2 regions of the Nocardiopsis lambiniae genome follow, and region 2 is predicted to be linked to the other one. Evidence: predicted binding sites of a transcription regulator. Region 2 holds the regulator's gene; the other holds the start of a gene.
What was found. Region 2 encodes HrcA, which represses chaperone genes, less so after heat shock. Its sites were predicted from a motif close to TTGGCACTCTCNNNNNGAGAGTGCCAA; they were not measured.
Positions count from the first base shown of each region.

Region 1: the regulator HrcA is predicted to act here: its motif matches at 1,483-1,509, upstream of groL (chaperonin GroEL).

Region 1 is NZ_JAVREP010000006.1:28,658-33,742, forward strand. Features, by position in the region: gene RM479_RS10900 (ATP-binding cassette domain-containing protein) at 1-617, shown strand, start outside; gene RM479_RS10905 (ABC transporter permease) at 614-1,390, shown strand; gene groL (chaperonin GroEL) at 1,675-3,303, shown strand; gene RM479_RS10915 (ABC transporter ATP-binding protein) at 3,674-5,085, opposite strand, start outside.
Region 2 is NZ_JAVREP010000001.1:726,682-731,766, reverse strand. Features, by position in the region: gene RM479_RS03275 (DUF4870 domain-containing protein) at 1-175, opposite strand, end outside; gene RM479_RS03270 (hypothetical protein) at 263-937, shown strand; gene RM479_RS03265 (DUF3097 domain-containing protein) at 1,035-1,871, opposite strand; gene hrcA (heat-inducible transcriptional repressor HrcA) at 1,994-3,007, shown strand; gene dnaJ (molecular chaperone DnaJ) at 3,012-4,154, shown strand; gene RM479_RS03250 (16S rRNA (uracil(1498)-N(3))-methyltransferase) at 4,151-4,888, shown strand; gene RM479_RS03245 (hypothetical protein) at 4,969-5,085, opposite strand, start outside.

The DNA of each region.
Region 1 (5,085 bases), on a different contig from region 2:
CCGCCGACCTGCTCGACATGCTCGAACTGTCCGGCACCACCGACCGTGAGGTCACCAAGCTCTCCGGCGGGCAGCGCCGACGCCTCGACATCGCCATGGGACTCGTCCACGAACCCCCGCTGCTGTTCCTGGACGAGCCCTCCACCGGACTGGATCCGCACAGCCGGGCCAACCTGTGGGAGCACGTCACCCGCCTGCGCGAACGCACCGGCACCACGATCGTGCTCACCACCCACTACCTCGACGAGGCCGATGAGGCGGCCGAACGGATCCTGGTCATCGACCACGGCAGGGTCATCGCCGACGGCACCGCCGACGAGCTCAAGGGCGGGGTCTCCGGCGACCTCGTCACGTTCACCGTCGCCGACGAGACCGCCGCGCCCACCGGCGCGAAGATCGCCGGGAACCTCTCCGGCGCCGGCGAGGTCGAGATCGTCACCGGCCGGGAGACCGAGGTGCGCCTGCGGGTCGAACGCGGTGACACGGTCCTGCCCGACCTGCTGCGGGCCCTGGACTCCGCCGGGGTCCCCCTCGCCTCGGTGCGGGTGCAGCGCCCCACCCTCGACGACGTCTTCCTGACCCTGACCGGCCGCAGCCTGCGGGAGGAGAACCCGTGACCACCGACATCGCCACCGCCCGACCCTCCGTCATCCGGGACACCGGGCTGATCTTCGCCCGCCAGATGCGGCCCCTGCTCCACCGGCCGGTGTTCCTGCTGTTCGGCATGCTCCAGCCGATCCTGTACCTGGTGCTGTTCTCGCCCCTGCTCACCGGTCTGGCCGGGGCCCAGGGGCAGAACCCCTGGCAGTGGTTCGTACCCGGACTGCTGGTCATGCTCGCCCTGTTCACCGCCGGGTTCGCCGGGTTCGGGCTGCTGCCGGAGATCGCCTCCGGGGCGCACGAACGGCTGATGGCCACGCCGGCGAGCCGGGTGGCGCTGCTGCTGGGCCGGGTACTGCGCGACGTGTCCGTCATGGCCGTGCAGATGACGCTCGTCGTCGTGCTGGTCGTGCCCTTCGGGTTCCGCGTCCCCCTCCTCGGGTTCGTCGTCGGACTCCTCCTGCTCGTCGTACTGGGGATCGGCCTGTCGGCGCTGTCCTACCTGGTCGCGCTCAAGGTCGGGCAGACCTACGTGTTCGCCTCCATCGTCCAGACCGCCGTCATGCCGCTGATGCTGCTGTCGGGCGTGCTGCTGCCGATGGACCTGGCGCCGGGCTGGCTGTACACACTGTCGCGGCTCAACCCGATCGCGTACGTGGTCGACGCCGAACGCGCCCTGTTCGCCGGTGAGTGGTCGGCCGCCGTGGGCGTCGGCTGGGCGGTGGCCCTGATCCTGACCGTCCTCGTGCTGGGCCTGGGCTCCCGCGCGATGCGTCGGATCTCCGCCTGAGTCCGTCCGCCCGCAGCGGAGAAACCTGAGGTCATGGGGCGTTTGCGCAGGTAGATGCATGATGAAGAGGTGGTGGAATCGTGACCACATCGTTTGCACTCTCCCATGCCGAGTGCTAAAAAGGGATCTGGTTAGCACTCGCCCAGGCTGAGTGCTAAACCGGATCGAGGCTGCGAGATCGCGGCCCCCGGCAACAGGGTCGCCGGTGGGTCCGCGGTCGTCCGTCGCGGGCGCACGCCTCGTCCCATCGCGTATCAGCCCGGTCACGGGAGGACAAGAACTCAATGGCAGCCAAACTGATCGCGTTCGACGAGGAGGCCCGTCGCGGCCTTGAGCGCGGAATGAACCAGCTCGCGGACGCCGTCAAGGTCACGCTCGGCCCCAAGGGTCGCAACGTCGTCCTGGAGAAGAAGTGGGGCGCCCCCACCATCACCAACGATGGTGTCTCCATCGCCAAGGAGATCGAACTCGAGGACCCGTGGGAGAAGATCGGGGCCGAGCTCGTCAAGGAGGTCGCCAAGAAGACCGACGACGTCGCGGGTGACGGCACCACCACCGCCACCGTGCTGGCCCAGGCGCTCGTACGCGAGGGCCTGCGCAACGTCGCCGCCGGCGCCAACCCGGTCGGTCTCAAGCGCGGCATCGAAGCCGCCGTGGCGCGCATCAGCGAGGAGCTGGGCAACCTCTCCAAGGAGATCGAGACCAAGGAGCAGATCGCCTCCACCGCCTCCATCTCCGCCGGCGACACCCAGATCGGCGAGACCATCGCCGAGGCGATGGACAAGGTCGGCAAGGAAGGCGTCATCACCGTCGAGGAGGGGCAGACCTTCGGGCTCGAACTGGAGCTCGCCGAGGGCATGCGCTTCGACAAGGGCTACATCTCGCCCTACTTCGCCACCGACCTGGAGCGCATGGAGACGGTCCTTGAGGACCCGTACATCCTCATCGCGAACCAGAAGATCTCGAACAACAACGAGTTCCTTCCGATCGTGGAGAAGGTCCTCCAGGCCGGCCGTCCGCTGGTCGTCATCGCCGAGGACGTCGAGCAGGGTGCGCTTCAGACCCTGGTCGTCAACAAGATCCGCGGCACCTTCAAGTCCGTCGCCGTCAAGGCCCCGGGCTTCGGTGACCGTCGCAAGGCCCAGCTCGGCGACATCGCCGTGCTGACCGGCGGCCAGGTCATCACCGAAGAGGTCGGTCTCAAGCTTGAGAACACCGAGATCGACATGCTGGGCCGCGCCCGCAAGATCGTGGTCACCAAGGACGAGACCACCATCGTCGACGGTGCCGGTGACGCCACCGCCATCGCCGGTCGCGTGAACGAGATCCGCAACGAGATCGAGCGCACCGACTCCGACTACGACCGCGAGAAGCTCCAGGAGCGCCTCGCCCGCCTGGCCGGCGGCGTCGCGGTCATCAAGGCCGGTGCCGCCACCGAGGTGGAGCTCAAGGAGCGCAAGCACCGCATCGAGGACGCCGTCCGCAACGCCAAGGCCGCGGTCGAGGAGGGCATCCTCCCCGGTGGCGGTGTGGCCCTGCTCCAGGCCAGCGTCCCCGCCTTCGAGAAGCTGGACCTCGAAGGCGACGAGGCCATCGGTGCCGACATCGTTCGTCGCGCCATCGCCGAGCCGCTGAAGCAGATCGCCGCCAACGCCGGCCTCGAAGGCGGCGTCGTGGCGGACAAGGTCCGCAACCTGGAGCCCGGTTTCGGCCTCAACGCCGCCACCGGTGAGTACACCGACCTGTTCAAGGACGGCGTCATCGACCCGACCAAGGTCACCCGCTCGGCTCTTCAGAACGCGGCGTCCATCGCCGGCCTGTTCCTGACCACCGAGGTCGTCATCGCCGAGAAGCCGGAGAAGTCCGCCCCCGCGGCGGACCCGACCGGTGGCATGGGCGGTATGGACTTCTAAGAGGTCCATGAGTTCGAGGTCCGGATACGCGACCTCGCCCGCGACGACCGGGCGGCCCCTCGGGGCCGCCCGGTTCCGCGTTTCCCGGGTGTCCTCCGGCCGCCGCCCCGGCCGCGTCCCGTACCCCACCGGGGGCGTCGGGGGGTCGTTCCGCGAAGCGTCGGGCGGCCGGGTGCGCGGAGCGTCACGCCCCCTGGCCGGAGGTGCCGGACGGGACGCGTTCGTGCCATGACGGAGACCGCCCCGGACACGGGGACGTCGCGATGGGTCCGCCTTCGCGGCGCCCGGCGAGAGCCGGACGTGCCCGACGGTCGGCGCCGGTCGTGCCGTGGTCCGGATCCGCCGGAGGAGCCCCCGCGCATCCCCGCGGTCAGGTGTCGCCGTGCCAGGCGTGCCAGAGGGCGGCGTAGGAGCCCCCGGCGGCGAGGAGCTCGTCGTGGGTGCCCGACTCGGTGATCCGGCCGTCCTCGACGACCGCGATGCGGTCGGCGTCGTGGGCGGTGTGCAGCCGGTGGGCGATCGCCACCACCGTGCGTCCCTCCAGCACACCGGCCAGGGAACGCTCCAGGTGACGGGCCGAACGCGGATCCATCAGCGACGTCGCCTCGTCCAGCACCAGCACCTCCGGATCGGCCAGCACCACCCGCGCCAAGGCCAACTGCTGGACGTGGGCCGGGTCCAGGACGAGCTCGCCCGAGCCCACCTTCGTGTCCAGCCCGTCGGGCAGGGACCGCACCCAGGCGTCGGCGTCCACCGCCGCCAGCGCCCGCCACAGGACGTCGTGGTCGACCGCCTCCCGGTCCAAGGCCAGCGCCAGGTTCTCGGCGACGGTGCCCCGGAACACGTGGCTCTCCTGGCTCAGCAGGATCGTCTTCTCCCGGCGGATCTCCGGGGCGACCCCCGTCAGGTCCGTTCCGCCCACCCGGACGCTTCCCGACGTGGGCGTGTGGATGCCCGCGATCAGCTTGCCCAGGGTGGACTTGCCCGCGCCGCTCGGACCCACCATGGCCAGCCGTTCGCCCGGCACCAGGGTCAGGTCGACCCCGTGCAGGACCTCGGTGTCGGTGTAGCCGAAGCGCACGTTGGAGATCTCGACGGTGCCCGGCGTCCCCCGGTCCGCGGTCGTGGCGTCCACGTCCTCCTCCGCCAGCTCCACGCCGATGAGCCGGCGCAGGCTGGTGAACCCCATCATCAGACTGTCGACCTGGTCGATGAGCAGGTCCAGCGGCCTCACCACCTGCACGGCGAGGAACATCGCCGTGGCGATCTGCCCGACCGTCAGCGCGCCCTGGGTGTGCAGGTACGCCGCCACCAGGAAGGTCACCGCCGTCGGGAGCAGGTAGGAGAACTCCAGCGTCGGATACCACACGGTCCGCAGCCACAGCGTGTAGCGCTCGGCCAGGTAGGAACCGCGGACCCGCGCGTCGGTCCGCTCCCGCTGCCGGTCCTGCCGGCCCAGCGCCTCCAGGGTGTGCGCCCCCTCGACGGTGTCGGTCACACCCTGGGTGAGCTCGGAGTAGGTGTCCAGTTCCCGCAGGTACCCGGCCGGTGCGCGCCGGGCGTACCAGCGGGTGCTCGTCCAGATGATCGCCGCCGAGGGCAGCCAGGCGAGGAGGAGGGCCGGGTGCAGGGCGGTGAACGCGCCGAAGATCACCACCACCGTCACCCCGCTCACCACCATCACCGGGATCGAGTGGCGGACGGTGTGGCTGAGGTGGCCGACGTCGCGGCCGGTGCGCGCCATGAGGTCACCGCTGCCCGCGCGCTCCACCGTGCCGAGCG
Region 2 (5,085 bases):
CGATGAAGACCACCCAGGCGAAGACGTACGGGATCAGCAGGGTGATCTGGAAGTTCGCCGCCTCGGCGGCGTGATGGCGCACGTACGGGGAGCCGTTCCGCTTGGCGAAGTAGATCGCCAGCGGCGGGATCCAGCCCAGGCAGGCGATGACGAATCCGGACAGGTGGGCGAGCATCGCCACCAGGGTGTCGTTGTCGGACCCGCCCTGGGCGGTCACACCGGGTGCTCCGGGAACGCCGGGCTGCGGCTGCCCGTACTGCGGATGCGGCTGAGGCTGTCCGTAGGCGGGCTGCGCCTGCGGGGGGTGGGGCTGCCCGTACTGCGGTTGTCCGCCGTACTGGGGCTGGGGTTGGGGCGGCTGCGGTTGCCCGTAGGGCTGTCCGCCGTACGCCTGCTGCTCGGAGCCGCCGGGCGGAGCGAACCCGGGCTGAGGCTGGGCCTGTCCGTACTCCGGCTGTCCGTACGCGGGCCGGCCGCCGGTGGGGTGCTGCTGCGGTCGTCCGTACCCCGGCTGTCCGTACTCCTGCCGCCCGGGGTCGGGCTGCTGTCCATAGGCCTGCTGCTGCGCCTGATCGCGCCCCGGGTGTTCGTACGCGGGCTGACCGCCGGAGGGCTGTCCGTAGGCCTGCGGCCGTCCCTGCTCGTAGCCCTGCTGCTGCGGCAGCCCATGACCGGGGTGGGGCCCCGAGGGCTGTCCGCTCTGCTGTTCGTGGCCCTGCTGGGCGCCCGAGGGCGCGCCGTACGCCGGCTGTCCGCCGGACGGCTGCGCCGGACCGTACTCCGGGGCGTAGGGGGAGGGGGCCTGGGGCTGTTCACCCTGCTGTTCGTACTGTTCGTAGCCCTGCTGCTCACCGGAGGGCCGCCGCCCTTGGTCCGGGTCCTCCGGGGACGGGGGGTTCGTCGGGGTCTCGCTCATGCTCTTCCTCGGCTCCGCTGATGGGGGGCGCTATCTCGTGTCCACCGGGCTGTACCGACGACCGGAGGTGGATCGGACCTCGCATCCGACATCCGGTTCGAATCCTAGGCGCAGCGGCTCAGGGCCCGCCCGGGTGCGGGCCGGTGACGAAGTCGATCAGCTCCTCCACCCGACCGAGCAGGGCCGGTTCCAGATCAGCATAGGTACGGACCGAGCCCAGGATCCGGCGCCACGCCTCGCCCGTCTCCATCCGCCAACCCAAGGCCGCCAGCACCCCCTCCTTCCAGGGGACCCCCTTGGGCACGTCCGGCCAGGTGGAGAAGCCCAACACCGAGGGCCGCACCGCCTGCCACACGTCGACGTAGGGGTGTCCGGCCACCAGGACGTGTTCCCCCCGTACCCGTTCCGCGATCCGCGACTCCTTCGACCCGGGGACCAGATGGTCGACCAGGATCCCGAGCCGGCGTCCCGGGCCGGGCGTGAACTCCGCCACGATCGCGGGCAGGTCGTCGACCCCCTCCAGGAACTCGACGGCCACGCCCTCCACGCGCAGGTCGTGTCCCCACACCTTCTCGACGAGTTCGGCGTCGTGGGCGCCCTCGACGTAGATACGGCTCTCCCGCGCCGTGCGCGCCCGCAGGTCCGTCACGGCGACCGAACCGGAGGCGCTGCGCAACGGTCCCCTCGGGGCGGCGGCCGGCCGCACCAGGGTCACCGGTCCACCGTCCACCAGGAACGCGGCCGGGGCCAGGTCGAAGACCCGACGCCGTCCGTGCCGATCCTCCAGGGTCACGGTCGCCTTGTCCCAGTCGACCACGGCACCGCAGAACGCCTCACCGACGTCCTCCACCACCAGGTCCCTGCTCAGCGGGACCTCGCGCACCGTGTTCTTCGGACGTCGCCGCCCCTCGGCGAGCACATCGCGGCCGTACCGGCCGGTTCCCTTGGTAGCCACGGTCGTGCAGTCTACAGACGGTGCGCCGCGTCGGTGGGGAAGGGAGGACGTGCCTCTCCGTCGGGGTTTGCGCCCGGGCATAGAATTAGCACTGAGGACCATGGAGTGCCAGGAGGTGACGAGTGCTGGATGAGCGCAAGCTCGCGGTCCTGCGTGCCGTCGTCGAGGACTTCGTCAACACCAACGAACCCGTCGGGTCCAAGGCCCTGGCCGATCGTCATCGGCTCGGCGTCTCCCCGGCCACCATCCGCAACGACATGGTGGCACTGGAAGAGGACGGGTACATCACCCAGCCCCACACCAGCGCCGGACGCGTGCCCACGGACAAGGGATACCGGCTCTTCGTCGACCGGCTCTCCTCGGTCAAGCCGCTCTCGGGCGCCGAGCGCCGTGCGATCGAGTCGTTCCTCACCGGCGCCGTGGACCTCGACGAGATCGTCGCCCGCACGGTCAGGCTGCTCGCGCAGCTCACCCGGCAGGTGGCGATCGTCCAGTACCCTTCCCTCACCCGTTCGTCCGTCCAGCACGTCGAACTGGTCCCCCTCGGTGGGCAACGGCTCATGATGGTGGTCATCACCGACACCGGACGGGTCGAGCAGCGCGTCATCGACGGGCTGGGGGAGGTCGACGCCGACGCGGTCTCCGACCTGCGCGGCATGCTCAATCGCGCCATCGCCGGACTGCACCTCGCGGCGGTCCCCGGAGCGGTCGAGGACCTGCCGCGCCAGGTCCCCGAGGAGAACCGCGCCATGGCGATATCCGTCCTGTCGGTCTTGCTGGAGAGTCTGGTCGAACGCCGCGAGGAGAAGATCGTCCTCGCGGGCACCGCCAACCTCGCGGCGGTCGATTTCGCCGCCAGCCTGAGGGACGTCCTGGAGGCATTGGAAGAGAACATGGTCCTCATCCGTTTGTTGGGTGAGGCGAAGGACCCGTCCATGCTCACGGTGCGCATCGGCGCGGAGAACTTCCACGAGGGGCTGAGGTCCACCTCCATCGTGTCGGCCGACTACGGTGTGGGAAACCAGTCGCTCGCCAAGATCGGTGTCGTGGGACCCACCCGGATGGACTACCCCGGGACGATGGGAGCGGTACGCGCCGTGGCTCGGTATGTCGGACAGATTTTGGCAGGACAGTAACCCAGTGGCCAGAGACTATTACCAGGTCCTCGGTGTGCGTCGCGACGCTTCCAAGGACGAGATCAAGAAGGCGTACCGCAGGCTCGCACGCGAGCTGCACCCGGACATCAATCCGGATCCCGCCACCCAGGAGCGCTTCAAGGAGGTGACCCAGGCCTACGAGGTCCTCTCCGACGAGAACAAGCGTCGGATGTTCGACATGGGTCAGGATCCCTTCGCCCCGGGCGGGGGTGGCGCGGGCGGCTTCGGCGGCGCCGCGGGATTCCCCTTCGACGACATCATGAACGCCTTCTTCGGCGGCGGGCAGCCCGGTGGGCGCGGTCCGCGCGACCGGGTCCGGCGCGGACGCAGCATCAAGATCCGCGTCGAACTCGACCTCGCCGAGACGGCGTTCGGCGTGACCAAGGAGATCACCTTCCCCACCGCCATCCTGTGCGCCACCTGTCAGGGCGAGGGGACCGCCGCCGGCACCCATCGCACCACCTGTGACATGTGCCACGGCCAGGGTGAGGTCTCCCAGGTCACCCGCTCCTTCCTCGGTCAGGTCATGACCTCCCGCCCCTGCCCGCAGTGCGCCGGCCAGGGCTCGGTCATCCCCGAGCCCTGCCCCGACTGCGCGGGAGAGGGCCGGGTGCGGGAGAAGGTCACCCGCGCGGTCAAGATCCCCGCCGGCGTCGACGACGGCACCCGTATCCAGCTCGCCGGTGAGGGCGAGGTCGGCCCCAACGGCGGCCCGCGCGGCGACATCATCCTGGAGATCGTCCAGCGACCGCACCCCACCTTCGAGCGGCGCGGCGACGACCTCCAGTGCACGGTCACCGTTCCCATGACGGCGGCCGCGCTGGGTGCCTCCTTCGCCTTCGAGACCCTCGACGGCACCGAGAACATCGACCTGCGTCCGGGCACCAACTCGGGCCACGTCATCACCCTGTCCGACAAGGGCGTCACCCACCTCGACGGCGGCGGCCGGGGCGACCTGCGCATCCGCGTCGACGTGGAGACGCCGGGCAAGCTGGACGAGGAGCAGGAGGCCCTGCTGCGCAAGCTCGCCGAGCTGCGCGGTGAGGACCGTGCCCCCGGCCGGTTCAGCCCCGGCCACGGAGGCCTGTTCTCCAAGCTCCGCGACGCCTTCGGCGCGGGCAAGTGACGCCGCCGGTCTTCCTCGTCGACACCGCCGACCTGGCGGCCGACACGATCACCCTCGCCGGCCCGGAGGGGCACCACGCCGCGGTGGTGCGCCGTATCCGGGCCGGCGAGACGGTCGACCTCGCCGACGGCCTGGGGCTGCGCGCCCGCTGCACGGTCGTCGACACCGCCAAGGACCACATCGTCTGCCGGGTCCTGGAACGGGTCGACGACCCCGCACCGCGTCCGCGACTGACCGTGGTCCAGGCGCTCGCCAAGGGGGACCGGGGCGAAACGGCCGTGGAGATGATGACCGAGGCCGGTGTCGACGTCATCGTCCCCTGGACGGCCGAACGCAGCATCACCCGCTGGAAGGGCGACCGGACGGCCAAGTCCCTGGCCAAGTGGCGGGCCACCGCCCGGGAGGCCGGTAAACAGGCCCGTCGGGCCCGGCTGCCCGAGGTGACCGACCTCGCCGACCGGACGGCCGTCGCCGACCTGCTGGCCACCGCCGACCTGGGCCTCGTCCTGCACGAGGACGCCGATCGGCGGTTGTCGGAGATGACCGTCCCCGCCGGGGACGGAACCGGCGTCGTCCTGGTCGTGGGGCCCGAGGGCGGGTTCTCCGACGCCGAACTCGACGCCTTCGACCGGGCGGGGGCCGTGCGCGCCCTCCTGGGCCCGAGCGTGCTGCGCACCTCCACGGCGGGGGTGGCCGCACTGGCGGTCCTCCAGACGCGCACCGGACGCTGGTAGCCGCTCGCGCGAACGGGAATCAGAAGGAGGGGCGCCCCGGGAATCCCGGAGCGCCCCTCCTCTATGTCCTCGTCCTCGTGTCACTCCCCGACGGAGGACTGGGACGTGGACTGTTCGGTGCCGCTCCCGTCGCCGCCGGTGGAGCCGCCTCCCGAGGAATCACCGCCGCCCGAGCCGTCACCGGTGCCCCCGCCGGT